3 regions of the Psychrobacillus sp. FSL H8-0487 genome follow, and region 3 is predicted to be linked to each of the others. Evidence: riboswitches for the same ligand, from Rfam matches in the RefSeq annotation. Region 3 holds a riboswitch; each other region holds the start of a gene.
What was found. A riboswitch is a leader RNA that binds a small molecule or an ion and turns the genes downstream of it on or off. The one in region 3 is predicted to bind thiamine pyrophosphate.
Positions count from the first base shown of each region.

Region 1: it holds a riboswitch for thiamine pyrophosphate, as region 3 does, so the genes downstream of both, MHI47_RS09420 (3-oxoacyl-ACP reductase) here and MHI47_RS01125 (YkoF family thiamine/hydroxymethylpyrimidine-binding protein) in region 3, are expected to answer to the same signal.
Region 2: it holds a riboswitch for thiamine pyrophosphate, as region 3 does, so the genes downstream of both, thiT (energy-coupled thiamine transporter ThiT) here and MHI47_RS01125 (YkoF family thiamine/hydroxymethylpyrimidine-binding protein) in region 3, are expected to answer to the same signal.

Region 1 covers NZ_JBBOZA010000001.1:1,887,772-1,898,069, forward strand. Annotated here, with positions in the region: gene MHI47_RS09385 (cytochrome c biogenesis CcdA family protein) at 1-350, opposite strand, end outside; gene MHI47_RS09390 (MBL fold metallo-hydrolase) at 682-1,530, opposite strand; gene thiW (energy coupling factor transporter S component ThiW) at 1,817-2,314, opposite strand; gene thiE (thiamine phosphate synthase) at 2,311-2,967, opposite strand; gene thiD (bifunctional hydroxymethylpyrimidine kinase/phosphomethylpyrimidine kinase) at 2,924-3,790, opposite strand; gene thiM (hydroxyethylthiazole kinase) at 3,783-4,538, opposite strand; gene MHI47_RS09415 (LLM class flavin-dependent oxidoreductase) at 4,624-5,943, opposite strand; gene MHI47_RS09420 (3-oxoacyl-ACP reductase) at 6,023-6,775, opposite strand; TPP riboswitch at 6,922-7,022, opposite strand; gene MHI47_RS09425 (hypothetical protein) at 7,543-7,803, shown strand; gene MHI47_RS09430 (YjdJ family protein) at 7,904-8,383, opposite strand; gene MHI47_RS09435 (amidase family protein) at 8,592-10,058, opposite strand.
Region 2 covers NZ_JBBOZA010000001.1:3,019,255-3,029,552, reverse strand. Annotated here, with positions in the region: gene MHI47_RS15545 (DUF3298 and DUF4163 domain-containing protein) at 1-228, opposite strand, end outside; gene MHI47_RS15540 (AAA family ATPase) at 286-1,020, shown strand; gene MHI47_RS15535 (VanZ family protein) at 1,021-1,602, shown strand; gene MHI47_RS15530 (Fur-regulated basic protein FbpA) at 1,655-1,813, shown strand; gene MHI47_RS15525 (DEAD/DEAH box helicase) at 1,926-3,077, shown strand; gene MHI47_RS15520 (aminopeptidase) at 3,080-4,309, shown strand; gene MHI47_RS15515 (SGNH/GDSL hydrolase family protein) at 4,331-5,191, shown strand; gene MHI47_RS15510 (DUF4870 domain-containing protein) at 5,505-5,837, opposite strand; gene MHI47_RS15505 (M20 family metallopeptidase) at 5,869-6,954, opposite strand; TPP riboswitch at 7,059-7,150, shown strand; gene thiT (energy-coupled thiamine transporter ThiT) at 7,216-7,797, shown strand; gene map (type I methionyl aminopeptidase) at 7,845-8,594, shown strand; gene MHI47_RS15490 (tryptophan-rich sensory protein) at 8,899-9,627, opposite strand; gene MHI47_RS15485 (M3 family oligoendopeptidase) at 9,785-10,298, shown strand, end outside.
Region 3 covers NZ_JBBOZA010000001.1:207,323-217,620, forward strand. Annotated here, with positions in the region: gene MHI47_RS01080 (ribonucleoside-diphosphate reductase subunit alpha) at 1-1,481, shown strand, start outside; gene MHI47_RS01085 (flavodoxin) at 1,481-1,924, shown strand; gene MHI47_RS01090 (ribonucleotide-diphosphate reductase subunit beta) at 1,896-2,927, shown strand; gene MHI47_RS01095 (pyridoxamine 5'-phosphate oxidase family protein) at 3,060-3,548, opposite strand; gene MHI47_RS01100 (VOC family protein) at 3,705-4,076, opposite strand; gene MHI47_RS01105 (DUF1697 domain-containing protein) at 4,163-4,666, opposite strand; gene MHI47_RS01110 (energy-coupling factor transporter transmembrane component T family protein) at 4,709-5,443, opposite strand; gene MHI47_RS01115 (ABC transporter ATP-binding protein) at 5,445-6,821, opposite strand; gene MHI47_RS01120 (ECF transporter S component) at 6,808-7,389, opposite strand; gene MHI47_RS01125 (YkoF family thiamine/hydroxymethylpyrimidine-binding protein) at 7,391-7,972, opposite strand; TPP riboswitch at 8,053-8,159, opposite strand; gene MHI47_RS01130 (2-hydroxyacid dehydrogenase) at 8,424-9,383, shown strand; gene MHI47_RS01135 (LysR family transcriptional regulator) at 9,529-10,298, shown strand, end outside.

The DNA of each region.
Region 1 (10,298 bases), 1.7 Mb from region 3:
TTTTCTTTCATTAAAAACTCTGGCTTAAATACGCCTACAATGATTAATCCGAAGATAACAATGAATATTGCTCCAATTTGACGAAGTAAATCATCATATTGGATGAAAAATGTACCTACCAGAGATGTTGCAAACCCTATCGCAACAAAGATGATAGAAAAACCTAGTAAGAAGAATAACGTATGAAGCATTCCTCTTTTTTGCATTAATTTTTTATCTGTTTTTATTTCTTCTAATGACATTCCTGTAATGTATGATAAAAATGCAGGATACAATGGTAGCGTACAAGGAGAAATGAAGCTTAAAAACCCTGCACCAAATGCCAATAGAAGGTTTACGTCTGTACTCACGGCAGTCAACCTTTCCGATTTACTGTACCTATCGTATCAAATTTCCTCCTATTTGACCTCATAATTGCTTGTGACAGCTTTTTGACTCTTTTAAACAGAGAAGCTACAGTTCCTTCATAGTGATGAAAATCCATATATAAAATATGCTTTTAAAGATTAGATTATAAGACTTTTTAAGTTTAGCAAATATTCCACCTTTTCGAAAGGCAGGAAAAGTAAATAATTCATAATAAGGAAAAATGAGAAAAAAACTCAGTCATTAAAAGCCACCTCATTTCAATTTTTAAATGAGGTGGCTAATTTTTATATTTAAATGATGTATTCTATAGAGTTATTGTAATTGAATAATATGGTCATTAACAAATGCTTTTATGAAAAATAATTCATTATTATTAGGGTCCCTTTTATTTTCTGCCTTAAAACACTCTAAAGCATCTTCTAGTGAGGACGATTTTACAACTTGACTTGATCTTGTTAACTCTCTCCAATATATATCCATTTCAGTAGAATCACAGATCGATTCATGACCAAGTAAAAACATTTCAGCATTATATTTTTGAATATCTTTAATCATTGGTAATAACAATGATTGCTTGAAATGAAATAAAGAATTTGTCGTTGTACCATATGCACAATCACCTAAAAAAACAACTTTTTCATCAGGGATGTAAATGACCGTAGAGTCCTCCGAATGAGTACTTTTAATTTTTTCAAGTATGCAAACTTTATTACCCAAATCAATAGTTAATGTTCTTTCAAAGATTACATCTGGAGATTTTAGCTTAAAACTATTCCTGTTTGGCATATCAGTTTGTATAATATTCATACACATAGCACTCATTTGATTAGTATTCACATAGCTCTTGAGAGAACGATCGTCATAGGAAAAACTTTGCCATTCTTTTATGATTTCGTTTGTTTGACTATTAACAATAACAGTTGCATCAAATTCATTCATTCCTAGAAAGTGATCCCAATGTGCATGGGTAATAGCAACATATTTAACTGGTGGTACATTTAGCTTCTCGATTTCTAGTAAAAAGTCTTTAGCATGCTGAGGTGAATTACCTGAATCGATGATTAAACTATAACTATCACCACATACCAATCCTAATGTTGGTCTTTCGTTATTATCTTGATTAGATAAATAATAAATAGTATTACTTAATTTATTTAACATGTTATGTCTCCTCTATTCTAGATATTAATTCCATGAAAGAGAAAATCTACACGTTTATACTAAGGTTAATAAAACATTTTAAGATTTTCTCATTTTATTTTTTTACCATTGGACCTGTACCTCCTTTTACACTACGGAAAATTATAACACAATAAAAACTGTTCTTTATGAAAATTCTGAAATTATTAGTGTGAATTGTTTTTTAGTTCTATGTTCGACGGTAATTTACAATAAAATTGAAAATGTATTACCTGGAAAGATTGTGGAATCAAAAGTGCAAACACTTTTATTTTAATGAGTGGTCAACTAACCGTATCGAGCTTCTTTCAATTCTCTTAGCAATAATCCAAGCAATCAAAGCCCCACTTAGACTAGAGGCAAAAAATGCTGGAACAAAAAACAATGCGCCGAATTCTGTTCCCATAAAAACTTTTGCGTAGGGAACTGCAACTAAAGATGCTAACAATCCTGTGCCAATAATTTCACCAACTACCGCCATTCCTACTCTACCTGTGATTTTATACAGAACACCTGCAAGCAGGGCTCCAATGATTCCACCAGGAATAGCTAGAAGTGAACCTGTACCTGTGAAAATCCGTATGACTGCAGTCATCAGTGCAACACCAACGGCTCCTATAGGTCCAAAAAAAACCGCAGACAACACATTTATTGCGTGTTGAATAGGATACGCTTTTGCTATGCCAGCAGGAAACCAAATAAATGCAGACCCTAATACTCCTATGGACACAAACATCGCCATTAGTACCAACTTTTGTGATTTCATCGTGCCCGCCTCTCTATTTTAAGCGGAGGTGAAAGTTTTGATATCACTTCTCTTCGATCACTCGTTTTACAAATACAAGAAATAACCGCTACGCCTGTCGCACCTGCTTCCCAGACAACATGAACATTTGACGGTTCAATTCCGCCTATACCTATAACTGGAATGTTCGGAAAGTACTCATGGAGTTCCCGAATAAGGGAAGTGGAAGCACCCACCTCATGTTCAGCATCTGGCTTTGTAAGAGTAGGGAACACCGAGCCTACTCCTAAATAATCTGCACCTGAGCGAACAGCATCTTCCGCTTCGTGCATGGTTTGTACTGAGCGACCAAGAACCATCCCTTTGCTTGTGATGACTTTTTTCACCCCTTCCTTCCAATCTCCTTGCCCGAGGTGGATTCCGTCAGCTTGGACGGATAGTGCAAGTTCAACATCATCATTCACAATAAATGGTACACCATAGATTTTACATAGTCTTTTACATGCTTGAGCAAATGCAACTAATTCGCTACCAACTAGTGCACCTTTCCCTTTTTCGCGTAATTGGAAGTGCGTGATTCCTGCCTGTAATGCGTCCTCTAGAACCGTCAACGGTTCCTCATCCTTCACATTAGCTGTCCCCATTATGAAATAAATCGATGGTTTCTTGAACACTAATAATCCTCTCCTTTATGCCTTTTTTTCTATAGGCTCCGTGGTTAGTAGGACCATGCCCTTGTCCGAGTGAGATAACGTTTTCGATTGCAGATTGAATGTATCTTTTGGAGGTCATCAATGCTTCATCAATATTATTTCTCTTACCCAATTCAGCTGTGAGGACTGCACTGAAGGTACAGCCTGTTCCGTGCGTATTTTTTGTATCGATTCGCTTTGAACTGAAACGGATACATACGCCTTTTTCGTCAACATATACGTCTTCTGCATATTCGTCCTTTTTATGACCACCCTTGATAAGCACCGATTTGACACCCATCGATAAAATTCTTTCTGCAGCCTTTAAAATATCTATATCTTTTTCAATTTTTAATCCTGTTAGATGCTCAGCTTCTGGTATGTTTGGTGTGACGATACGTGCTAAAGGAAAGAGTTTTGTTTTCAAGGTATCAATCGCTTCCTCCTCTAACAAGATATGTCCACTTGTTGAAACCATCACGGGATCGACGACGATATTTTTCCACCTGTACTCTGATATTGCATTCGCAACAAGAGCGATTGTATCTGTGTTAAAGAGCATCCCGGTTTTAACTGCTGAAATGAAGAAATCCTCTCCAATAGATTGGAGCTGTTGTTGGACAGCTTTTGCTTCTACGGGATAGACACCTTGCACCCCACAAGTGTTTTGAGCAGTGATTGCTGTAATAACACTCGTTCCAAATACATCTCGTTCTTGAAAAGATTTTATATCTGCTTGTATCCCGGCTCCTCCACCTGAGTCAGAACCTGCAATCGTTAAAACACATGGCTTTGAATCAGACATCGTATTTCCATCCTCTTGCACTTAATCGATCAAGAAAAGCTTGTTGAAATGCCCCGGAAAATTCTGTTTTCTCTGCAGCCTCTTCTCCTGATGCTCCATATTCGTACAAAGCACTACTCAAAAGTTCTACATGGTTTTTAGATGTCAAGGCAAGGTGAGCTCCTAAGATACTACTCAGTAAGCAGCCTGTTCCAGTTACTGTTGTCATTCGAACGTGCCCTGCTCTTACTGTCTTCAAACAACTTCCATCCGTCACAATGTCTTCTTCTCCTGTCACAACGACTATGCACTCTTTTTGTCTAGCTAAAGCCATAGCCTCTTCTTTTCGATCAAGTTGTCCGTTCCCTGAATCTACTCCCTTGGAAGCCCATTCTTTTTTCATAAGTGACGCCAGTTCACCAGTATTACATCGTATTAAATTTATTTTGACTTCATCTAGAAGTCTATCCACCGCTTGAAGACGATATCGAGTAGCTCCCACTCCGACGGGGTCAAGCACTACAGGGATTCCTATTTGATTTGCAACTCTTCCAGCCACTAGCATACTGCTGTACGTTCGTTCATTTAAAGTGCCAATATTCAATGAGAGAACATTGGAGAGTGTGACTAGTTCTTCCACTTCTCTTTCTTCATCTCCCATAACCGGTGATGCTCCAATAGCAAGCAATCCATTGGCTTGAAAATTCGCCACGACTTTGTTTGTCATACAATGTACGATTGGTGATTTTTCACGTATAGATACATTCATCAACAACTTCCCCTTCCACATCCCAAGATTGTCTTTCTCAATCTTGATGCCGTAAATAGTGATTCCTGGGGGATCATGGACCAACTTATCTAATTCCTAATGGTAACCCCAAATGCTCACGGAGGGTATGCCCCTCATATTGCTTTCTGAAAATATCCCTTTTTTGCATTTCAGGAACAATGAGTTCAACAAAGTCCTCTAAACTACCTGGCAATGTAGGAGGCATAAGATTAAATCCGTCCGCTACACCCGCCTCAATCCAAACCTCCATCTGATCCACAATTTTCTCAGGAGTACCAATCAGCGTGAAATGTCCGCCACCTGCATTAAGGTATCCTAAGAGTTCCTTTACTGTAGGTTGAGTATCTTTAATAATTTCTAATATTGTTTCGTATCGTCCAACCGGACCCATAAATTCTTCTGCCGGAGGTAATGGAGGTACTTTTAGTTCAATGTCCCATTTAGAACAATCTTGCTGGAGAAAGAAGCTCAACTGTTTTAAAGCCGTTTCTATAGGTAATTTCTCATCTAACGCTGATTTTTTGGCAAGAGCTTCTTCATGAGTACGCCCTACATAAGTGACTAAGCCTGGGAATACTTTAATATGTCGATTACAGTCTTCGTATTGCTTAACCTGTTCATCCAACTTCTTGCGGTACTTTTTCGCTTGGTTTAAGTTCCATGACACTGAATAGACGGCATCTGCATATTTTGCAGCTAATGCAATCCCTTGTTTAGATGCCCCTGCTTGCATGGCTACTGGTTTGCCTTGAGGGCTTTTTGGCGTCGTGGATGGGCCCTTCACTTTAAAATAGGTCCCATTGTGGTCAACAGGTTGTATATTAACAGGATTGATTAACTGTTTTTCTGCTCGATTATATAGAATCTCCTTGCTGTCCCATGATAGAAATAGTTTATTCATTAAAGAAGCAAATTCTTCGGCCTTTTCATACCGTTTATCATGAGAAGGCAGTTCCGACATACTATGATTTAATGCTTCCTCGTCCCTCATTGAGGTAACGAGATTCCACCCGACACGTCCGTTTGTAATGTGATCTAGGCTTAACAGTTGTCGCGAAGCAGTGTAAGGATTCGAAAAGGTACTTGAGATTGTTGAAACTAATCCCACATAATTTGTCACTTGAGAAATAGCAGTTAAATTGACCACTGGATCTAACCAAAATGCTGGCATTTCATTTGGGGCGTTGGCAGGGAATGATTGATTGTCGGCAAAGAACACCGCATCAAAGCAACCCGTTTCAGCTAACTGTGCTAAGGATTGGTAATAAGAAATGTTCCCGATGCATTCAATGCTTGAATCAGGCATTAACCAAGCAGCCTGATGATGTCCACATCCATACAGCAATACGCCTAAGTGGATTTGTTTTCTTTGATTTCCTTTCATTAGCTACTCCTCTACCTATGTCATGAGTGACTGCTTAAATCGTCTATTTTTGTAAGACTATCTATTATAAATTAAGTTACTAGTTCATTGTCAAACCGCCATCTACTGTTAAATTCTGACCTGTAATACCATCAGCATTTTCTGAAGATAAATAAGCGACCATATTGGCTACATCTTCAGGGCTAGTTACTTTCTTCAAAGGCGTTGATTGAGCAATTAAATCGAATACTTCAGGAGTTGTAAAAGCACTGGCGTCAGTCGTTTTTAATAATCCACCTGAAACTACATTTGCTCTTATGCCGAATTGTCCCAGTTCAGCGGCGATATTTCGCGTAAAACCAATTAGTCCAGCCTTTGCTGTTGTATATTCATGATAAGGAACAACAGGGTTTTGATACAAATTGGTACCAATGCTTATAATACTTCCATTTAGTCGTTCAATAAATTGAGGTATAACACTTTGGACTACATTAAATGCGGCTTTTAAAGTGCCGTCTAGTTGTTTTTGATAATCCTCCCAAGTAAGTTCTGTAAAGGATTTCTGTTTGTTTGGATCAAATTTGAAACCTACCAATGCATTGTTGACTACAACATCTATTTGACCAAAATATTCGGTTGCTTTCTTTACCAAGGCATCGACTTCTGCCCGATTTGTGACATCTGCACAAATTGCAATTGCATTCTCTTTACCTAGTATAGAAACAAGCTCTTCAGCGGCATCTTTACTTTTATAGTAGTTAATAACCACTTTAAATCCTTGATGTGCCAATTCTTTTACAATAGCCGATCCCAAACCTCTACTACTGCCCGTTACCAATACTGTTCTTTTCATCATAACCACTCCCATACTGTTAGTTTTGCTGAAACTTAAATGATAAAGTGATAGATATAATAAAAAAACGCAACCTTCCTTTAGGAAAGTTGCGCAAATACAAATAATTGCATAGTAAAAATTAGGCATCATCAGCCTGCTATTATGTATTAGAATCTACACTTTCCTCCGCTAGTATTAACTAGTTCAGGTTCAAAGGGTTTGAGTAAATACTCATCTCAGTTAAATAACACCCCTAGTGATTATATTTAAGTTACTTTCAATGTATAGTTTTTAGAATTTTATGTCAAGTCTTGTTTGTTAGGTGTTAAGGCATCACTAAAATAATCAAGCCATTTTTCTCACAATAACTGGGCTTGAATCTGTATAGCATATATAAAATTACTTATGAAGCTTTCGCTATTTTATATATTTAAGTACAATCTCTTCTTCTCGACTAGTCAAAAAGAAAAAATAAATTATTAAATGTAAATTTTGTTGAAATTGGAACTCATTTTATTTTCAAACGTATTTAAGTAAATAGGCATTTTGTAAAAGAAGTGTTAAAGATGGCAATACAAAGTAGGTGAATATTTGATTACAATAAAGAATTTACAGCAGGTAATTACTTATATTCAGTATAAATTTAAATGAACGGAGGTGGGGAAAATGGTGAAGAAGATTGCGATGGGATTCTTGTTCATGCTACTCGCTGGTTGTGCTGTAATTGGTGTTAGCACGTTGCACTTTGAAGGAGAAAGTGACCATTGGTTAGTAAAATATAAGCAGTGGATGATGGGAAGTCACAAACAGCCAGCTACATTATTGACTTTATCGGTGAAGGGGATCCTCCGGAAACATTTGATTACATAGTTTCCACTAGTATAGCTAAGAGCGAGCAAAAAGTTACGGATGCGAGTTTTAAAGGAAAGGGCAGGCTCGAAGAAGGGAACATTCAACATGAAGTAAGGGTAGCGGAAGATGAAGTTATTGTGGCGGAATTTTCTTGGGATGGTAAAACGGAAAAAGTCGTATTAGAACTTAAATAAACGGATTACTCAATAAACGGTTGCTTTACTTCAACAAGGAGTAAAGCTTTTTTCTTATTGAGCTAAAGCAGCCGTTAGTTTAAGGAAACTCTTCACATTGTTATAATTCAACGGTCTCTTTGTTCTTGAAATTTCTTAAGCCCACGAACATTGCAACAGCTATACTAATTAGTCCACTTACTAAAGCAATCCAGAATAAAATCCTTCCGCCAATGGTTGGTGAATTAAAAATAAAACCACTAAGTAATAACATAATACAACTTAATAATCCCCAAAATCCTGTAGTCCATTTAGACTTACTTTTTATAAGAAGATAACCAACTACACTCAAAATATAGAATGCACTAACTATCATAATAGCGGGAAATAGTGGGTGAAATTTAGCTGCATAAACAAAATAATCAAGTTGACTAATATCACGACCATTCGTAATCTCAATGTTAAATAATTTAGTAAATGGTGTTGAATACCCCCATTCCAAAGAATTATTGGTTATTGTACTTCCTTCATACCAAGCTATAAATGTTGATACCACTAAAGTAAAGATTCCAACGATAAATTGCAACACATACTTAAACATTTTTCGTCCTCCTAGTAACCTCCATTTATTACCAAGATGCCTTACATTACTTTCTGCATTAGTTGCATAACAAATCAGACTGTTTCTCGTTAGTTTTATTTTGCTAAAGCACCTCGTTAGTTGAAGAAGGATTTTTAGATATAATTGAATCAATTGTTTTTCTAGGTTGATTTAACTGTTCATGAGGAATGAAGTACATCTTTCTTTTTCATATTAATTTGGGTCTTTTCCGATGTTTTGTGGCTTGTTCAAAGGCATAAGCAAGTTTGATTAATATACCTTCACTAAAAGCAGTACCAGCAAAAGTTATACCAAAAGGTCTTCCACTTTCCTTGTATCCAGCAGGTAGAGCAATAGATGGATATCCAGCTTTAGCAAAGATTGTCGACCCTATATATGAAGGGAAAAGAATTGCATCAAGGTCATACTTTTTCAAAGCAAAATCAATCCCAGACTGAGAAAAATATAAATCATCAAGTTTTGCATTCAAATATTCAGAATTTCTTAACGTATTAGGTAATCCCACAATTTCCTCCAACTTATTCTGTCCGTATTTCAATGCCCTATCTGCATTACTCTTGTTAAACTGAATCAGATCGGTTATAGAATGTACCGGTAAATACGAAGGGAGTTTGGAAAGATAATTTTCTAGGCTATGTTTCAACTCTGATACTAGTACCACCCTTTTCCACTCTCTATGAAAAGAAGGAATCTCGATATCTTCAGTGACCATAGCACCTTCTTGATTTAAGGTCTGTATGGCATCCTCAAATAATCCCGCATCATATTCTTCAGATCCATAAAACGCTTTAGAAGCACCTTTGAATACACCAATTTTCGCTCCCCTTAAGCCCATAGAATCCAAAAAAGTTGAATAATCCCGTTGAAGCCTTCCTATGTTTTTATGGGTAGCGGCATCAAGATTATCAACACCAACTAAAGCTCCCAATAAAATAGAAGCGTCCGTAACGGTTCTTGCCATTGGACCAGCCGTATCTTGAGAATATGTGAAAGGAATTATACCTGTTCGGCTTATCAAGCCAACCGTAGGTTTTATACCTACCACAGCGTTTGTAACCGCTGGACTTAGAATAGAAGCATCTGTTTCAGTGCCAACAGCCAATACTGTAAAATTTGCAGCAACTGCCACAGCTGAACCTGAACTGGATCCACCAACAAAAAGGTTAGCATCGCCATATGGATTTAATACTTGCCCACCTCTGGAACTATAGCCTGCCCACATTGTATTTGACATCCCATTAGCTAGTTCTGTCATATTAGCCTTTCCTAAGAGTACTGCACCTGAGTTACGGAGCTTTTCAACAATGAATGCATCATGACTACTAATATGATTCTCTAATGCAAGTGTTCCAGCACTGGTATGCATTGAATCATTTGTTTCAATACTGTCTTTCAGAACAACGGGAATACCGTGTAAAGGACCTCTAACACCAGTTGTTTTTCTTTCATAATCTAATGCTTCCGCAATGAAGATTGCGTCAGGATTTATTTCAAGAATAGAATTTATTTTAGGTCCATCTTGGTCATACTTTGCAATTCTGTAAAGATAATACATAACTAACTCTTTTGAAGTTATCTCTTCATTTTCCATAGCTACTTGAATTTCATTAACTGTTAATTCTTCTCTAAAAAAGTTATTAAACCTTATTTCCAATTTAATGCCCCTTTATTGCTCCATTTTTTATTCATAAGTAATTATTCTATATTAATTCAAATATCCCTTTTTTAACTAAACATCCTCTTCTGGTGATATAGAAAAAAGAGCTGCCTAGGCAGCTCAATGATCTTCAACTAAAGCACCCGTTAATGCAATAAGGAAATTGCTACTAGTAGCTGATGTAGTGAAATTTTATTTATATTTGTCTAATTTAATCTTCAAGTAAACAAATATTTA
Region 2 (10,298 bases), 2.8 Mb from region 3:
AACGCCGCGTTCATTCGTTTTAATCTCATAGGTACCGACCATTTCAACTAAATGTTCACTGTAAAATCCTTGTTCGATTAAAAGCTTGTTTAGTTCATGAATAATATCTGCATTAATCTTTTTTTCAACGGCAGGATTGGGTAGATTAGTTACTATAGGATAATACACGTTAATTTTTAGCGAACTTTTCTTAATATATTTCGTTTCTATACGAATAGGTAGATCCAAGGCAAACAACCTTTCTTCAGAAGTAATAATTTATGATATGAGTGGGAGAGGAATCATATGTTTTTAAATAGAGTGACCCTTTTCAAAGAGCCGCAAATGGAAAGGCAGTATCCATTCACCATTCCTGCAATTAGTAACTTTAATGAATTAGAGTTAACTTCTCCTGTCACTTTCTTTGTGGGAGAGAACGGGACTGGGAAATCGACATTATTAGAAGGAATTGCAGATAAATGTGAGTTTAATACTGCTGGAGGAAGTCGAAATAACCTTTATGATGTAGATGCTGCAGAAAGTGCATTGGGGAAATATCTAAGACTTTCTTGGATGCCCAAAGTAACTAGTGGTTTCTTTTTACGAGCAGAATCCTATTATCAGTTTGCTTCACATCTGGATGAACTGGAAAGAGAAAATCCTGGCCTTGGTGTGTTAGACAGTTATGGTGGAAAATCCCTTCATGAGCAATCCCATGGTGAGTCATTTTTGTCGTTATTTAAAAATCGATTTAATGGTAGGGCTATTTATCTGTTAGACGAACCAGAGGCAGCATTATCACCGCAGAGACAATTGGCATTTTTACGTATCATGCATGATTTGATCAAAGAACAGAATTGCCAGTTTATCATTGCGACACACTCTCCAATATTATTAGGATATCCTGAAGCGACGATCCTAAGTTTTGATGAAGGACAAATTGAGGAAATCGATTATGAACTGACAGCGCATTATCAAATTACAAAGTATTTTTTAGATCATAGGGAAAAATTTTTAGAAGAGTTATTTGAAGGTGAGTAGATGTATGTAATCATAAATTATTTAGATGATATGTTATTTTTTATAGGGATTGCCTTTCCATTGATCGTCATTTGGCGACTATTTCGTTGGAAGAAGAGAGGATTTAAGCTTAAAGAGACTTTACATGAGATTGGAATATTAGTGTTTTTCTCAGTACTTGTTGGTCTTTTTTCTCAAACAATAATACCTAAAGTAGGGGAGGTACCTGCTTATACTACTGGTGTAAATTTGGAGTTATTTCGTGTTGTGGAAGAAACCTACAAGTCAGTTGTATACCTAGGTTTTTGGCAACCATTTTATATAAACTTCCTTGGTAATATCATTCTATTTATGCCAATTGGATTTCTTCTACCTTTACTATTTAAAAGGATGGAACTTTTTATATTACCTGTATTTGTGGGATTATGTATCTCCTTATTTATTGAAATTATGCAGATTCCACAAAGTAGGAGTAGTGACGTGGATGATTTGTGGCTGAATACACTTGGGACATTTCTAGGCTATGTATGCTATTACTTTGTTCGTAAAGCTTTCCCATTATTTACGGGTGCTTTCAAAAGAATGAAAAGACAAGTTTATTAAACCTTAGAATGGGTAAAATACAATGGAATAAAATCTGCAAGGAGACATTAACATGATGATGATAAAAGAATCACAAACAGAACAAAAACGTGATGGAATTATTGAAGAATTTGTAAATAAAGGTGTATATAAAATTGATGGAAGACAATTATATGAGTTGAATTTTTATGAATTAATGAAGGAATATACAACTGAAGAGGAAAGTAAATAAGTGCCTTTTTAACAGGCACTTTTTTTTATCTAAATCTCTATAATCTATAAATAATAGTCGATATAAAAAATATGGTACACTTGACTTAAATACGGATAAGGTGGAAACAAATTTGACTTTTATAACTAACTTAAATGAAACATTACAAAACAAATGGCAGGATGCAAATTTTGCATCACCAATGCCTATACAATCTCAATTAATCCCACATATGCTGGATGGCTCTGATATTGTTGCAGAATCTCCAACAGGAACGGGAAAAACGCTTGCTTATGTACTTCCAATCTTGCAAATGGTTGACCCTACCAAAAAACATATTCAGGCAATGGTAATCATTCCTTCTCAAGAACTTGGAATGCAAATTGTAGAGGTTTTTCGTGAATGGGTGAAAGGTACAGACATTTCAGTTGCACAATTAATTGGTGGAGCAAATATTCACAGACAAATTGATGTACTTAAAAAGAAACCGACAATTGTCGTTGGAACCCCTGGTAGATTGCAAGAACTAGTAAAAACGAAAAAACTAAAAATGCATGAAATAAACATCGTTGTCCTAGATGAAGGAGACCAACTTCTGAGCAGAGAACATCGCACAACTGTAAAAAGTTTAGTTGATGCAACTGTCGAAAGCCAACTAATAGTAACTTCTGCAACAATCACAGAAGAAATAGAACTTGTTGCGGAACGTATGATGAAGAATCCTGTGCGTATTCAAGTAGCAGCAGAAGATATTCCTTCGCAAGGGGAAGTTATCCATAGTTTCGTGAAGACAGAACCTCGTGATAAAACTGAATTACTGCGTAGAATATCTTACTTGAAAGGTATGCGAGGCCTTGCATTTGTAAATAGTTTAGATCAGCTATTAATGAAGGATGCAAAACTTTCTTATAGAGATGCGCCGATTGTATCCCTACATTCTGAAATGAAAAAGGATGAACGGAAGAAAGCATTAGATGATTTTAAAAGCGGTAAAGTAAGTTTACTAATTGCTACAGATGTGGCAGCAAGAGGATTAGATATATCTGGACTTACTCATGTAATCCATGTAGATGTACCACATTCAGTGGAACAATACTTACATCGTTCAGGACGCACAGGTCGTGCGGGTGCTGATGGAGAGGTAATGACATTATTAACTTATTCCGATGAAAAGACTTTTAAAAAGTGGACAAAAGAGCTTCCTAAAAAGCCAATTCAAAAAGTATGGTATCGCGGAGAGTTAATCGAGGGGACATCTAAAACTATTAGTCAAAAGGGGAAATAAAGATGGATTTTCAACAAAAGCTTGAAGAGTATGCAGAATTAGTAGTGAAGGTTGGCCTGAATATACAGCCGAACCAACCACTTCTTATAAATACGACGACAGATACAATTGAATTTACACGATTAATAGTGAAAAAAGCTTATGAAGCTGGCGCAAAAAGAGTAGATGTCAACTATACAGATGAAGTAAATGCACGCGCATTTTATGATTTTGCTCCAGATGAAGCGTTCCATGAATTTCCTAAGTGGGCTGCTATGCAGCGCGACGAGTTAATCGAAAATAAAGGCGCATTATTATGGATTGACGCGGATAACCCAGATCTACTAGAAGGTGTTTCGATTGACCGTATTTCAAGCTTTCAAAAGGCAAGTGGGAAAGCGTTAGAAAATTATCGAAAAGCTGTGATGAATGATGTAATTACATGGTCCATCGTTGCAATGCCTTCAGAGAAATGGGCTGCCAAAGTTTTCCCTGATCTGAAGCCTGAAGAACAAATGCAAGCCCTTTGGGAGTTAATATTCCAAGTTGTGCGCATCGGTGAAGGCACAGCAGTTCAACAGTGGAAAGAACATATTGATAACTTGGAAAGTAGAGCGGCACTACTAAATAATAAGCATTTCAAAAAGCTACACTATAAAGCAGAAGGAACAGATATTCAAGTGGAACTTCCAAAAGAACATATTTGGATGTCCGGAGCTAGTAAAAATGGTCAAAACACACCATTTATAGCAAATATGCCAACAGAAGAAGTATATACTGCACCACTTAAAACAGGTGTAAATGGCTATGTGAAAAATACAAAGCCATTTGTTTATCAAGGAAATGTAATAGATGATTTTACTTTGACTTTTGAAAATGGGAAGATTACTTCTATTAAAGCTGCAACTGGTGAGAAACTATTGCAAGAGTTAATTGGAACAGATGAGGGAGCAAAGTATTTAGGAGAGATTGCTTTAGTGCCACATGAATCACCTATTTCGGCTTCGAATGTATTATTCTTTAACACCTTATTTGATGAAAATGCCTCCAACCATTTTGCAATTGGAGAAGCATACCCTACCTGTGTGGAAGGTGCTCGTGGCTTAACTCATAGTGAATTAGAAGCTATGGGTATTAACACCTCCATTGTGCATGAAGACTTTATGATTGGTAGTGGCGACATGGATATTATGGGAGAATTAGCAGATGGATCAATGGAGCCTATATTCAAAAAAGGAGCATGGGCTTTTTAAGGAGTGAGTAGTTTGAAAAAAATGCTTGGTACTTTAATCATTCTGTTTATCTCATTTGGCTCTATCACAGTAGATGCAAAGGGAACTGAAGTCTATATAGCACTTGGCGATTCTTTGGCAGCCGGTCAAACACCAAATCGTGCCATCGATACTGGTTATACAGACTTAATCGCACAGAAACTAACTACAACAGGACAGCTGGCTTTCTATTCAAAAGCATTAGCATTTCCAGGATATACAACAGCAGATGTTCTTGAGAGTATTCAGACAGATGAAGCGAAAGAGTTGCTGAAGAAGGCTACGTTAGTTACGATATCCGCAGGAGCAAATGATTTGCTACAAATGGTACAAGTGAATTCAACGAGTGGTTCTGTAGCATATCAACAAATTTCAGCTGATTTTGCTTTAAATAATGCGCGAAAAAATATAGAGCAGATTATTAAAGAAGTGCAAGTACTAACACCAAAAGCAAAAATTTATGTCATGGGTTATTATTTTGCTTATCCTCATGTCAGAGAGTCGCAAAAGAGTGGTATTAAAAAAGAGTTAGACCGTTTGCAGCTTATATTAAAAAAACAATCAGAGGCAAATGGAGCAACTTATGTGTCAGTAGAAGAGTCATTTGGAGTTAATGCAACGACATTATTACCAAATCCTGCAGATGTCCATCCAACGATGGAAGGTTATCGTATTATGGCAAATGCATTTTTTTCACAGTACAACAAGGGAATATTTGTGACCCAAAGTGAGTTGCCAGCACCGAATCCACTATCGTTTGAACAAATTCTGAATGCTAGTAAAGAAGAAGGAAAATCTCCTGTAGCTAAGGCAGAGGGAATGGACAACTACTACTCATTAACAGAATTGAAGCCACTAATATAGCATGTTGCTTACCTTTCCAAATGCTTAGCTGTATTGACGCTTGGGGGAAGTTGCTTAAATAGGGGTAGAAGTTGCAAGTTTACTGATGAATGCTGCGCAAAAGCACCTCCTATACTAAAAAAACTGTCCCCTTATTTAGGAGGACAGTTTTTTAGCGAGTAGTTTTTTTAGATTTTAACACTTTGCGGATAATGGGATAAACAATTGGTGCAAATTTAATTGCTGTTTTAACTAAGTTTTTTACTTTCATCATAATCGCTCCTTGGCTTTCGTTATTAATAATTATGTACCCTTAAGAGCCTATAAATAAACGTTATCTTAATACTTTAATGCCTTGAACAATATTCCAAACCATTACTATAACATACACAAGCATATATATACCGATTAGTATTAAAGGTCCCACTGCCATCCAAAGGGTAGGCTGTTCATTATATCCAGTTGTAAAAGGCATAAAACTTGAAAAGATACTAATGAACAAAATTACTAATAAAACAACAGGTATGATATGAGAGATTAAGGATTTTTTTGCATGATATTTAACCTCAGGATCCTGTGAGACAAAATAAACGATGATGGGCAATAAAAAGGGAGCAAACAAAACACTAAAATAGGAAAGTGCTGATAAAATTCTTGGATTATCCAGTTTATATCACCTCTATTCTTTCTAATATATCCTACGAAATTATGATATTTTTCTCACTTTTACCTAAGGAGACTAAGATGTTTTTATAAGTTTCCGTAGAGGAAATAGATACATATTCTTTTTCACCATGCCAATCCCCACCACTTGGTCCAAACTCAATAGCGCCTGCTCCAGTTTCTGCATAAAAGCGAGCATCAGCTGCTCCATGCTGCCCAAATAACACAGCAGGTTTTCCTATAAACTGTGAAGTGACCTGAGCAATACGTTCGATATATGGGTTAATAGCTTCAGTTGTTACTGCAGGAGCGGTAGTGTGCACTTGTATTTCACTATTGGGAAATTCTTCTGTCAACGTTTGGAGATCTAAAAGAATACTATGCATATCTTGTCCAGGTACGTAACGAAGATCATAACTTACTATGCACTCATCGGGCACTACGTTATATCGTTCTCCTGCTTGTATTTTTGCCAAGTTTAAGGAAGGATAATCATAGAACTCATTGCTTGCTGTTAAAAAAGAAAGTTTGCGAAGCTGTTGGTCAAAAAGAAACGCTTGTTCAATTGCATTTATTCCTTCCCAAGGACGACTACCATGACTAGATTTGCCCTTAAGTATTACATCAAACTGGATAATTCCTTTTGCCTGTAAGCCAATTTGTAGATAGGTAGGTTCTCCACATATAACAAAGTCACCGATATATCCTTGATCGACCAAAAATTTGGATGTCTCTCCGTCTGTTTCCTCATCGGTTACGATATGTAGTTGGATTTTTTGAGCAAGATTTTCAGGTTGTTTAGATAGCTCATAAAAGGCTTGCATCATCGCTGCAACTCCCGCTTTCATATCAGCTGTTCCACGACCATATAAATAATCTCCCTCAATATAAGGCTGAAATTGTGAAGTTTCTCCTGGAACAACATCTACGTGACCATTCCAAATCATACATTTATCACCGTCTCCTATTACTGCCATAAGCATCAGTTTTTCCTCATGCTTTAAGATCGTAGTAGTAATACCTCGTTCCTCTAGCCAATTCTCACAAAATAACAAAGCATTATTTGCGCCTTCCAATGTGTCACTTTTGATACGTATTAAATCTTTTAATAATGTAATCATGTAAACATCCCCTTACGCATATAGTTTTTACAAGTATAACAAAAGAACAAAAGAAGGTTGCAATACTTTATCTATTCAGCTACAATGAACTCGAACTAAATAATTCAAACCACAAGGGGCGCCGTTGATACGGCTGAGATAGTACCCTTCGAACCTGTAAGTTAATACTTGCGTAGGGATGTGGATGGAAACTGACAATCGCGCGATGTCTGGGTCTATCCCGGGGGTCGTTTTTTTTGTGGTCAAAAAAAGGGGATTGTCATGAAGAATAATCGAGTATTAATATTAATGGAAATCGCTATTTTTGCAGCTTTAGGATATGTTTTAGATATGATCGGCTTTGGAATGCCGCAAGGTGGATCAGTTACATTCGTTTTAGTACCTGTTATTTTAATGGCTTTTCGTCGTGGTATTGTAGCAGGTTTAACTACTGGATTTTTAATAGGTGTATTACAAGTCGTTACAGGCCGTTTTTACGCAGCTCCCTTATCATTTGAAATAGTGATAGCACAAGTAGCAATAGATTATTTCATCGCATTTATGGTAGCTGGTTTTGCTGGTTTTCTGAGACCTGCGTTTTTACATGCATTTGAACAAAAGGATAAAATGAAAATGGTTAGAGCAGTTGTCTTGGGAACGTTCATCGCAGCTTTTCTTCGTTATTTAGCACATGTAACTTCAGGTATTCTATTCTTTGGTGAATTTGCTGGTGAGCAAAATGTTATTTTGTATTCGTTGATCTATAATTCTACTTATATGATTCCTGTATTTTTAGTAGCAGCTTTCATTTGTTCGATATTATTTGTTAAAGCTCCACGCCTCACACTGCCGAATCTTCACTAAATATGGTATGATTAGAATACATTTAGTGAAGAAGGGATCTTGTTAAGATGATTGTACAAACTGACGAAGAGTTAGTAGCATTAAAAAAAATAGGGCGTATTGTTGCAGAAATTCGAGATGTAATGAAGGCTGCTACTAAACCTGGTGTGACTACGAAAGAGTTAGATGAAATCGGCGGAAAGCTATTTAAAGAGCATGGCGCGATTTCTGGACCAATGGGAGAATACGATTTTCCGGGATATACTTGTATTAGTGTTAATGAGGAAGTAGCTCATGGTATGCCAGGCGCTCGTGTTATAAAAGATGGTGATATCGTGAATATAGACGTTTCAGGATCGCTTGATGGTTATTTTGCAGACACAGGAATTTCTTTTGTCGTAGGCGAAGGATATGAAGAGAAAGAGAAGTTGTGTGCTGTAGCTGAGAGTGCATTTGAGCGTGCAATGCTAAAAGTTAAAGCAGGTTCAAGATTGAACCAAATTGGTAAAGCAGTAGCTAGAGAAGCCAAAGATAATGGCTTGCATGTTATTATGAACCTAACTGGACATGGTATTGGGAAATCACTTCATGAAGCTCCTCAACATGTATTGAATTATTATGATGCATGGGATCCAACAATATTAAAAGAAGGAATGGTTTTAGCAGTTGAGCCATTTATTTCTGCGAAGGCAGAGCATATTGTGGAATCAGGTGATGGTTGGACATTTATCACTCCTGATAAATCCTTAGTAGCACAGATTGAGCATACAATTGTTGTCACAAAAGGTGCACCAATTTTATTAACTAAATTAGATTAAAACAAAACGCCTTCAAGAGTTTACTCTTTTGAAGGCGTTTTTTAAATTAAGAATATGAATTATCCTACTACGAAGTAAGTGCTCATAGTAAATTTCGGCTGATGGACGGTTTCCGTGGGCGTTGCCTCAGCCTCCTCGCTTAGAAAACATTTATATCTAGTTATTTAAAAATACATTAACTATTTCTTAAAGTTGTTGGAGACAGACAGATAAATATGTTTAACGAAAAAAGAGAGGCTGTTTGTGACAACTACCACAAACAGCCTCTACTCGGTAATAATATTGTAAAATGTCTGTCCAAACCTTAAGGGGTTCTGGAACCTTTCTTAAGGAAAATTATCCCAACGACCAAGACACAGCTTAGGAAAAGAGAAGCTGAGGTCAGGAGCAGTTGACTAAAGTTGTGTTGGATTGCTACCCCGACGAAAGTCCAGATAAACACAACTGACATAAGACGATCAAAATAATGATAGCGGAAGTGAAGAGCTATCGCTGTCGCAATGGTTAAGAAGATAACACCCCAAAGTGATTTTGTCATACCAAATCCACCGAATTCATAAAACGTGAGGAGATAAGATAGATTTATGAAGAAACTGATAAATGTCCATCCTAAAAGGAAGGAAATTGGTAATCGATTTTTTCGATTTATATCATCTAAAGGATAGGTTAAATATAATTTAAACAAGCAACTTAGTAAGACAGTGAGAATACCAAAAGCATAACCAAACAGTTCGTAATGCCAACTGAATATATACAAAATATATAACACAGATGATGCCCCGTATAATAGAATGCGTCTAGAAGGGATAGGATGAGAAGACTTGTAATCTTTCATCATATTCCAAATCCACCAAGCTAATGAGATGAAAATAACAATCCATATGTAAAACACATAATTTGCTGGAGTAAAAAAGACGGGAAGTCTATTGAAAATCTCGCCACTGGTTTGACCATTTATGGGAAGTAGAATAGATAGTAATTTAACGATTACAGTAGATATAAAAAATAATATTAAAAGGATTATTTTAAACATTCAGCTGCCTCCTTCTATTTAATAAGTATACCTTTGATATATACCAACAACAAATTAGAATTATGAATGTTATGTGACGAAATTGGGACAATCTGTATGAGGAAAACATGATATACTAGAAATCTAATATAATTGTCAATATAGGAGGAATATTTAGATGATTGAACAAACTTATCCGGTTGTATGGGATCTTGATCGCTTTTTTGAAGGGGGTAGTAGCTCTCCATCTTTAAGAAGCCATTTGGATGAAGTAAAAGGAAAGCTAAGCAGTTTTGACGCAAAACTCCAAGACTTTAACTCACCGACATCTATAGCAGATGTCTCCGTTATTGAGCAAACAATAGAACAATTAAAAGATATCGCAACAAATTTATCTGAAGCTGGAGCAGTAATAGGTTGCTTTATGGCACAGGATACAACTGATAAGCAGGCAGCATTATTAGAAGGGGAGATAGGGTCACTTTATGCTAGATTCTCTTCTCAAATGCTCACAATTCAACAAGTGTTAAGTAAAACAGAGGAATCTGTATGGGAAGGCCTACTTCAAACACCTGAGCTTTCTTCATTTGCATTTGTGTTGAATGAATGGAGAGAAGAAGCAAAAAGAATGCTTTCTGAAAAAGAGGAAGACATAATTACTAAACTTGAGGTAGATGGCTATCATTCATGGG
Region 3 (10,298 bases):
TGTATATGGGCAAAGTGCGTAGCCGTGGATCTTCTATTAGAGGTTTTGTTGGTGCTTCCAGTGGTGTGCTTCCTTGGATTAAACAACTTAATAATACAGCAGTAAGTGTTGATCAGCTTGGGCAACGCCAAGGGGCAGTAGCTGTGTATTTAGATGTTTGGCATAAAGATATATTTACATTTTTAGATTTACGTTTAAATAACGGTGATGAACGACTACGAGCGCACGATATTTTTACTGGTGTATGTTTGCCCGATTTATTCATGGAGAAAGTCGATGCTAGAGAGGAATGGCATTTATTTGACCCTCATGAAGTTCGTCAGCTAAAAGGCTACTCATTGGAGGACTTTTATGATGAAAAACGTGGCGATGGATCATTCCGCCAAAAGTACGAGGAATGCGTTAGCGATCATCGCTTGTCTCGTGAAACTGTTCCCGCTATTGACTTGATGAAGCGAATTATGCGTTCTCAGCTAGAGACAGGAGTACCGTTTATGTTTTACCGCGATGAAGTCAATCGCAGCAACCCTAACAAGCATGCAGGGATGATTTATAGTAGTAATCTTTGTACGGAAATTTTCCAAAATCAAAGTGCAACTACATTTGAGTCGATTCAAATTGAAGACGATATCATTGTCACTCGTCGTAAACCAGGGGATTTTGTCGTATGTAATCTGTCGTCTATAAACTTAGGGAATGCAGTTCCGGCAGATGTATTAGAAAAGCTTATAAAAATTCAGGTTCGGATGCTCGACAATGTGATTGATCTTAATATGATTCCAGTTCCTCAGGCGGAACGTACAAATTCTAGGTACAGAGGGATTGGACTTGGTACATTTGGATGGCATCATTTACTTGCACTAAAGAGTATTCGCTGGGAGTCTGATGAAGCGGTTGAGCTTGCGGATTCATTGTATGAAAAAATTGCATACTTAACGATTAAAGCTTCTGCGGAACTTGCGAAGGAAAAAGGAGCATATCCATTATTTGAAGGGTCAGATTGGCAAACAGGAGTTTATTTTGACAATCGTCAATACGACAGCGAATCATGGAATGAATTACGTGAGCAAGTAAGTCAAAGTGGGATACGGAACGGATATTTAATGGCAGTTGCTCCGAACTCTTCAACATCGATCATAGCTGGAAGTACTGCAAGCATAGATCCTATATTCCAGAAGTCATACTCGGAAGAGAAGAAGGATTATAAAATTCCGGTCACTGTACCAGATTTGAATTCTGAGACTACATGGTATTACAAATCAGCGTATTTCATCGATCAGCATTGGACGCTTAAACAAAACGCTGCACGCGGGCGTCATATCGACCAAGGAGTTTCATTAAACCTATATGTGCAAAACACAATCAAAGCAAAAGAATTATTAGATTTACATCTAGATGCATGGAATAGCGGGTTGAAAACAACTTATTATGTGCGTTCCACTTCAGTTGAATTAGTAGATTGTGACTCTTGTTCAAGCTAATGAAAGCGATCATTTGCTATTTAAGCTATAGCGGTAATACCGAGGAAGTAGCGGATCTATTGAAGAAGCAATTGGAAGCCGGCAACTTTGAAATAGATATGTATAGTGTTGGCTATGGAGCAGTACCAAATTTGTTTGAATATAACCTTATTTTTCTCGGAACTTTTACTTGGGATAAGGGAAGCACGCCCGAGGAAATGAGGGACTTTGCAAGAGAAGTTGGTGACAAGCCTAACAATGTCTATATCTTTGGGACTGGGGACACACAGTTTGGTGGAGATGATTTGTTTTGTAATGCTGTAAACAAATTAGCTCGTTTCTATAACAGTGATTATCCGGGTTTGAAAATTGAGCAATCACCGAGAGGCAGCCAGGAGAGGCTGGTAAGTAAATGGTTAGAAGGAGTTTTGGAACATGCAGAAGGCAAAAACATTAGAACCTAGAAATCCGAACAAATCGACAGGAATTTTCAACGGCCAGTCAAGTGGAATATTAAATTGGAACGATATTGCGTATCCACACTGGCATAAGATGTACAAGCGCTTGCTAGGTAATTACTGGCAGGCAGATGAGATCAATATGTCCAATGATATAAAGCAGTTTGCAAGCCTTAGTCAGTCGGAGCAGGATGCCTATTTGAAAATTATTGGCTTGCTTGCAACATTGGATGCACCTCAAACACGTACAGCACTGTTATTATCGCTTTACGCAACTGACCCGTCAGTCCAATCAATCATGGCGGTAATTGCACAGCAAGAAGCGGTGCATAATGAAAGTTATTCGTATGTATTATCTTCCATCGTTTCGCTTGATCAGCAAAATAAGGCATTTGAATTTGGGAGAACAGACGAAATTTTACTCAAGCGAAATAAAAACATCGCGAAGTATTATAATGACTTTGTAGAAAACCCGACGACAGAAAATATATTAAAAACGTTAACATACACTACCTTATTAGAAGGACTGTTTTTCTATTCAGGCTTTGCCTATTTCTATAATCTTGCTCGCTATAACAAGATGGTTGGGACTTCTACAATGATTAGCTATATAAACCGAGACGAGCTAGAGCACGGACGATTTATATCAGAACTGTTTAGAGCGACTCTTTCTGAAAACCCTGAACTGAATAACGAAGAGCTAATTGGATGGGTATACGAACAATTTAAAGAATCCGTAGAGTTAGAAATAGAATGGTCGGAGTATGTATTGGCTGATATCGAGGGAATTGAATTAGAAGAAATGCATGGGTATATTAAATACCGTGCTAACAAAATGTTACGTTTAATCGGTTTGGAAGAAATATATCCTGAATATGTAGAAAACCCAATGAAATGGATACGTGCCTATGCAGATAATATTGATGGAACAAAAACAGATTTCTTTGAACAAAAATCCCGTCAATATGTAAAAGTAAATGCTATTGATAATGGATTTGATGATCTTTAATATAATAGTGGAAACTATTAATGGGTTAAAATACGGATAACAAAAAATTGCTTTATTGAACTATTACATACGTTCAATAAAGCAATTGCTATAAATCGTGAGATAGACCGTTAACATAGCGGCCTAGAAATTTTAAAGTTTTAAAGTTTCATTTGTACTCTTACCAGGTTCAACAGGCTCTTCTTTGCCTACTACTTTTTTCATGAAATTATATGCAGACTTGATCATTGATCCTGTCTCCCAATATTCGGCTGTTTCAGATTTTACTTTAATCAGTATCAGTCGAGGGTCCGTATAATCCATATCAAACATCACTTCATAGGCTTTATTCCAAAACTCTTTTTTCTTATTAAGGTCATCGACAATTTCAGCTGTTCCACTAATCGACGCATATGATTTTTCCGAAATGATAACGTTGACGTCATCATTTGTTTTGATTTCTTCATATTTATCGGTATCCGTACGTGTTAAAAACCATAAATCACCGTCAAATTCTACCTCTTGTAATTGCATCGGACGTGCTACTAAGCGGTTTTCCGGACTGTGTGTTACAAGCATCGCGACCTTGGCACTTTTGATAATTGATTTTAGTGCATCTAAAGTTTCTGGTGTATTTGTCATGAGAAATTCCTCCTTAATAATATATAGATAAAATCCCCTTATTTCGCAACAATAAACTTATTCGGAGCTTTTTTATAAAGATCTTTATTTGACTTTATAAATGAATTACAAATAGCCCATATTTCATTAAGAAATATGGGCTATTATTATATTAAATCAGGAAATCCACTCTAATATTTCGATGCGATTGCCAAATGGATCGTGTATATATATCCGATTGGCTCCGGGTAAGTCGACATCGACTATAAAATTCACATCACATTCAGCTAAATGTCCCTTTAAAGCATCTAAATTTTCTACTTGAAAAGCAGGGTGGGCTTTTTTAGCTGGAGCAAATGGCTCTTCAATACCGATATGGATTTGATAAGAGCTGAAAGCAAACCAAACGCCACCTCGTTTTTTTAGAAGTGCTGGTTTTTCTACTTCCGTAAAACCTAAAATTTCCCCGTAAAATTTTCTTGCGATAGATTCAGAACCCTTTGGAGCTGCTAATTGAACGTGATCGATTGATTGAAATACAAATGACATCGTTAATCCCTCCTCATACTTTCATTGTATGGGAAAGATAGTTATAAGAATAATTTATAAAATTCATCATTATACATAAATAATACTTATGACATTTTTGCAATTATTTTGTTAACCGTATTTTTATTGCGAGCTGTGGAGGGAATCCCGAGTTTACGTTCAAAATAAGCATTCGTAAACTTTGTTTGATGATAGGTTTTAGAAAGACTAATAATCACGTTTCGGTTTTTCCAAACAACAAATTCATCATCTATTAAACCTACAAGCATTTCTTGTTGCTCCTTCGAAATTTCCTGTGTTAAAAACATTACATACACTTGGTCTTTGTAAAAGATAGGATGCTGCTGAATCTCTTCCAACTCTTCTTTTGAACGGATTGTTACAGGTATTTCAAATCCATAAGATTCTAGAAGAACAACCTCTAAAGAGGGGCCATCAATAACAGACTGTTCCACTATTACGTTTCCAGTCTGAATATAGGTTTGTACATTTTCATAACTCATCTCTTCAAAAAGAGATTTTAAGGATTTCATATCTACTTTATTTTTAGCACCGAGATTGATCCCTCGTAGCAATATTACTGATGGCATCCAACAACACTCCCAACTGTTTTAAGAAATTCTACTTCTATTTTAACCAAGCCAGAAGGAGTTCGTACAGCTTAAAACTAATACAAATAAAAATAGTACTCCTAAAAAAGCATCTACTTTATCTACTAAGATCTCATGAAAGAAACCACCTCTCCGTTCTCCTGTAAAGCCCCTTGCTTCCATGGCAAATGCTGATCGCTCGGCTTTACGGACAGCACCCGCAAGCAAGGGGATAAGGACTAGGCGAGTATCCAACAAACGCTGTAAGACATTTTTTTTCTGAACAATTCCTCTCAACCGTTGTGCCTGCTGAATTTGTATAAATTCGTCTTTTATAACAGGTAAAAACTGAAAGCCTACTAAAATGCCATAAGCTATTTTAGGGGATAGTTTTAATTGTTGCATTAAACTTAATATGAACGTAACGGGATTAGTTGTTAAAGCAAACAATAGAGACAAACTTGAAAAAGCTAAAACACGGAAGCTCAAAGAAAGTGCATGGTGTAGCTGGAGTTCTGTCACATGAACAGACCCGATTGACCAAATGATAGGACCGACCGTTTCCTTAGCAAATACAAGTGTCGTCCAAAAATAACCAAAAGACATTATAAAAAATGGAATCATAAAGAATAGCCACTTCTTCCAATCAGTTTGACTGAACAATATTTGCATTAAAAGTACACCAGCCCAAAATAGAAGGGGGGGCACTGGATCAAAGAAAAAAGCCATCGTGAACATGCACACAGTGATTAAAACAAACTTCACGGAAGGATTCATTCTATGCAAAAGACTTCTCACATTGCATCAGTCCTTTCGGTGGGAGTAAATGATGCTCCAGTAATAACTTTTCGTTCTCCCAAACGGCTAACGCAGGAAACTTCCCAGTTAAACTACCATCCTCCATCAATATAATAGAATCTGCTAGACAATAGGCGAACTCCATATCGTGCGTAACGATTAAAAATGTAGTGCCATCATGAGCACGCTCATCTATTAGTTGATATAGCTCTGATAATGCGGCAGCATCCTGACCTGAGGTAGGTTCATCCATTAAAATTACTTCTCTCCCATCACAAAGCATTGCGGCAATGGCTACCCTTCGTTTTTGACCATGACTAATAGAAAAAGGATGTGAAGCAGCAATGTCCATTAGTTTTAATCGCTGCAACATGTTATCCACACCATATCCACCGCCAAATGCCACTTCATCTTGAACAGTCTTAGTAAGAAACAAAAACTCAGGTGATTGCGGAACATAGCCTAAAAACGTCGGTTCTACTAATCCATTTCTAGGAATCAAATGACATAAGGCCTTTAATAAAGTTGATTTACCACTACCGTTAGGTCCAGCAAGAATGGTAATTTCTCCGCGCTGTAAAGAAAATGAGGCGGGCTTCAAAAAAGTTTTTGTCTCTATTTCTGTTGCTTGAATGGAAATCTCTGGTTTTATAGAAGTCATTCTTTTAGGAAGTATGGATGGTTCATCGCTTTCGCTCAAAGGAATGATCCTGTCAAAAAAATCTCCCCATAAGTCCAAGCGATGTTCAATTGCAACAATTGTCATTTGCCGATTTTGCTGTAGCTGATCCAACCATTCTATATATCGTTTAGCGGTATAAGGGTCCAAATGAGCGATTGGTTCGTCTAACAGCAAAATCTCAGGCTCCATAATAAGTGCACATGCAGTAGCGATTTGTTGCTTCTGCCCACCTGAAAGCTGTTGAATAATAGAATATCGAAAGTCAGTTAAATTTGTGAGAGCAAGTACCTCTTTTATTCGATTCTCCATCTCTTCACGTTTCACCTGCAAATTTTCTAGCGTAAAAGCAAGCTCCTCTTCCACTGTTTGCATACAAAATTGCGCATCTGGATCCTGAAAAACGGTAGCAATTCGATGATTTATTTCCCCGGCAATGAATGTCCGACTATCCTTCCCAAATAGCTCAATATTGCCCGTTAAAATACCATCGCAATTATCGGGATATAATCGATTGCACAAGTAAAGTAGTGTCGTTTTTCCACAGCCGCTAGGACCAGTTAACACAACCCTGGAACCTTTTTGTACTGCAAATGAAAAGTCATTCAAAGTCCAATTTTCCTCATCTGGATATCGAAAGCTGACCTTCTCAAACGAAATGACGTCATGCACGAGCATCACCTTTTTTCGGTCGTGAAATAGCGTATCCTCGAAGAGAGCCTGTTGCTAGTAAGCCATCGGCAACCGCTTTACCTCCAACACCAGCAAGGAGAGCTCCACTCAATATGCGAATGCCAAGCATCAGTGCAACATAACCAGTACTGAATACCGTAAAGCCACCTAACAAATACCCGTAGGCAAAACTAAATACCGAAGATCCCACACCCGCTAGGATTAGAATCCAAATATCAAAGCGTTTGTATCTAGTTGCAGCAAATACTGCTTCTGCCCCTAAGCCTTGAATAACACCTGATAGAATTAGTCGGGGTCCAACGGCATTTCCTAACAACACCTCAATGGCAGCGGCGATTGTTTCTGAAATAACTGCAGCACCTGGCTTTCGAATAATATACATACTAATAATAGACACGATAAACCAAATGCCAAAAATCCATTCATATGCAATCGGACCTATAAATCCAGCCCAAATATTACCGATATGCAAGAACAATAAATAGACAATGCCAAATACAACGGCAAGTAAAGACATTAACACGATTTCTTTTAGCTTCCATGATTTCAGCATGTTAACGACCTCCATGAGAGGGGCTGTTAATACTCATAGAAACGGTCATAACCAAATGCTTATGCTCATCTGAGCGGGCATTCGTGAATGCTTCTTCATAAAATGCAAACACATCATGAATATCTCCATGAATACCACTCGCATAATGTATGGAATCATTAAACACACCTTGTGCTTTAGCACGATCCACTTCACGGTAAATAATGTCCATATAACTCGGGTTATTCATCGGGTATAGAGCAAATTGAGAAGATACATATTGTTTTGTTATATCTGTGTTGGCAATTATATCGCCTTTGTCTAGATAGACATCTCCTGCAGAATCACCGGGGCAACCAGCGGAAAAAGTACCGGACAGTGCAATATGTTCTCCTGTTTTAGCAGCATGCAATGTAATTGCTTTTGCCACATTAAATACATGTACTTGTTTGCCACGAATAACCGTCGACACATCATCTGTGTACATCCACACATTCGTCGTATCCGTCTCCTTCAAAGCACCTTTAATCACTTTGATAAAATCATTTGTCATCGGATGTAACGAAAAACGAAATCCGATAATTGGGCTCAATCCACATTCCATTTAAAAAACCTCCCTGTATTTTTTCATAAAAAAAGACCACATCCGTGAAGATGCAGCCACTTATCCAATACAAAAATATTAGGGAAGTCACCGCACTTCCTCACGCAGGTATTATCCTGATCGAGTTTTAAGGGATCGGAGCAAAATGCTCGCATCTCAGCCAAAGTGGGCACCCCTAGTGCGCAAAACGGTATGTAGTTTTTTAATATGCCCAAAGTATAACGTAGCTATTTGAAGTTGTAAATATGTTTGCAAAATTTCGTACTTTCGTCCATGCTTTATCTATCCCGATTGTTTGAGGGCTGGGTGAATCATAATGGATATTTGGAGAAACACCGGAATGTTGAGAATAATCACCCGAATGTAAAAGAGAATCACCGCAATAGAACAAAGAATCACCCGAAAGCACCAGAGAAACACAAGAATACATAACTCGAGGGAGGATAAAGTTTTGAAGAAAATATACATAACTCGTAAACTACCCGAAGAAATCATTGAGCCTTTAAGAAAAAAGTTTGATGTACAAATGTGGCATAGCGAAACTATTGGAATGACAAATGAAGAAATAATAACAAATGCTAAAGACGCGTACGCTCTATGGACGATGTTATCCGATAATATCGATCGTACACTAATTGAAGGCCTTCCAAATTTAAAAGTAATTAGTAATTTTGCAGTTGGCTATAACAATATAGACATAGAGGCGGCAAAAGACCGTAGTATTGTCGTAACAAATACTCCGGGAGTATTAACAGAGACAACGGCAGACTTAGCATTTGCTTTACTATTAGCAACTGCTCGAAGAATAACAGAAGTAGAACAAGAAATTCGTTCGGGTAACTGGGATTCCTGGTCACCAATGCAATATACAGGAATGGACATTTTCGGTGCAACGCTCGGTATTGTAGGAATGGGACGTATAGGGGAAGCGGTTGCTAGACGTGCGAAAGGCTTTGATATGAATGTGTTATATCATAATCGCTCTAGAAAACTAGATGCAGAAGAAACGTACGGCTTTACTTACGCGGAATTAGACGAATTACTTAAGCAATCTGATTTTGTCATTCTATTAACTCCACTTACACCTGAAACAAAGGGACTTATAGGGGAACGTGAACTTAATATGATGAAAGAAACTGCAGCAATTATTAATGTCGCACGAGGTGGCATAGTAGATGAACAAGCTCTTTATGAAGCACTGGCGTCGAAAAAGATATGGGCTGCAGGACTAGATGTATTTGAGCAAGAGCCTGTACCGGTGGATCATCCTCTACTAACTTTACCTAATGTAACGGTGTCTCCCCATATCGGTAGTGCCAGTATCCGCACTCGCCAAGCGATGATGCAAATGAATGCAAAAGATATAGAAGCAGTTTTAGAAAATAGAGAACCTCAAAATAGAATTCTCTAATACTTAAGTAGTGGTCCTCATATGCAGGGCCACTCTTTTTGTTTACTTGAAATGATGATCGACATCAGTAAGTGCAAATGATAAACTATAATGAAAACGATTATCATTATCAGTAGTGATATTCATATAAAAGGGAGTCAGTTGCATGCTAGATAAAATGCAAATGTTTATCGTTCTAGCTGAATGTCGTTCATTTACAGAGACGGCTCGTAGAATGTTTTGTTCTCAACCAACAATTAGTCATCAAATTCAACAGCTAGAAGAAAAATATAAGACCATATTAATTCAACGTAAAAATAGACAAATTGAATTAACAGAGCAAGGGGAAGTTTTTTTACAATATGCTAGGAAAATATTATTACTAGATAAGCAAATGGAACAAGAATTGCACCAAGTAAATTCTCCACTTTCCGTACACATAAGTCATTACATAGCTGAAAAATATTTTGCGACTATTTTACCTCTCCATATAGATGAATTTGAACAGCAATCATTCTCCATTAAAAGCAATTGTTATGAAAGCCTTAAGGAAAAGTTACTTCTTGAGAAAACAAATTTTGCAATTATGCCAATCTATGAGAATGACTCAGAATTTCAACAAGCATATAAAGTGGACTTATTATTTGAAGAGGAATTATTTTTAATAATGCATTGCAGTCATCCGCTGGCAGGAAGAAAAGTGATTTACGCACGAGATTTAAAAAACCAAACTCTCTTACTACCAGAAAACTTGTATTTGCAACAACTAATCAAAGATAAAATCGATCAAAAGAATGCACAAGTCCAATATATGCAGATGACGAATTTTGAAATTATAAAACAAGCTGTCTTGTCTGGTATGGGTATTTCTTTTTTGCCCTTAAAAATAATAGAGCCTCTTTTAGGTCAGAACAAGATTATGGCGAAGTCGATTCA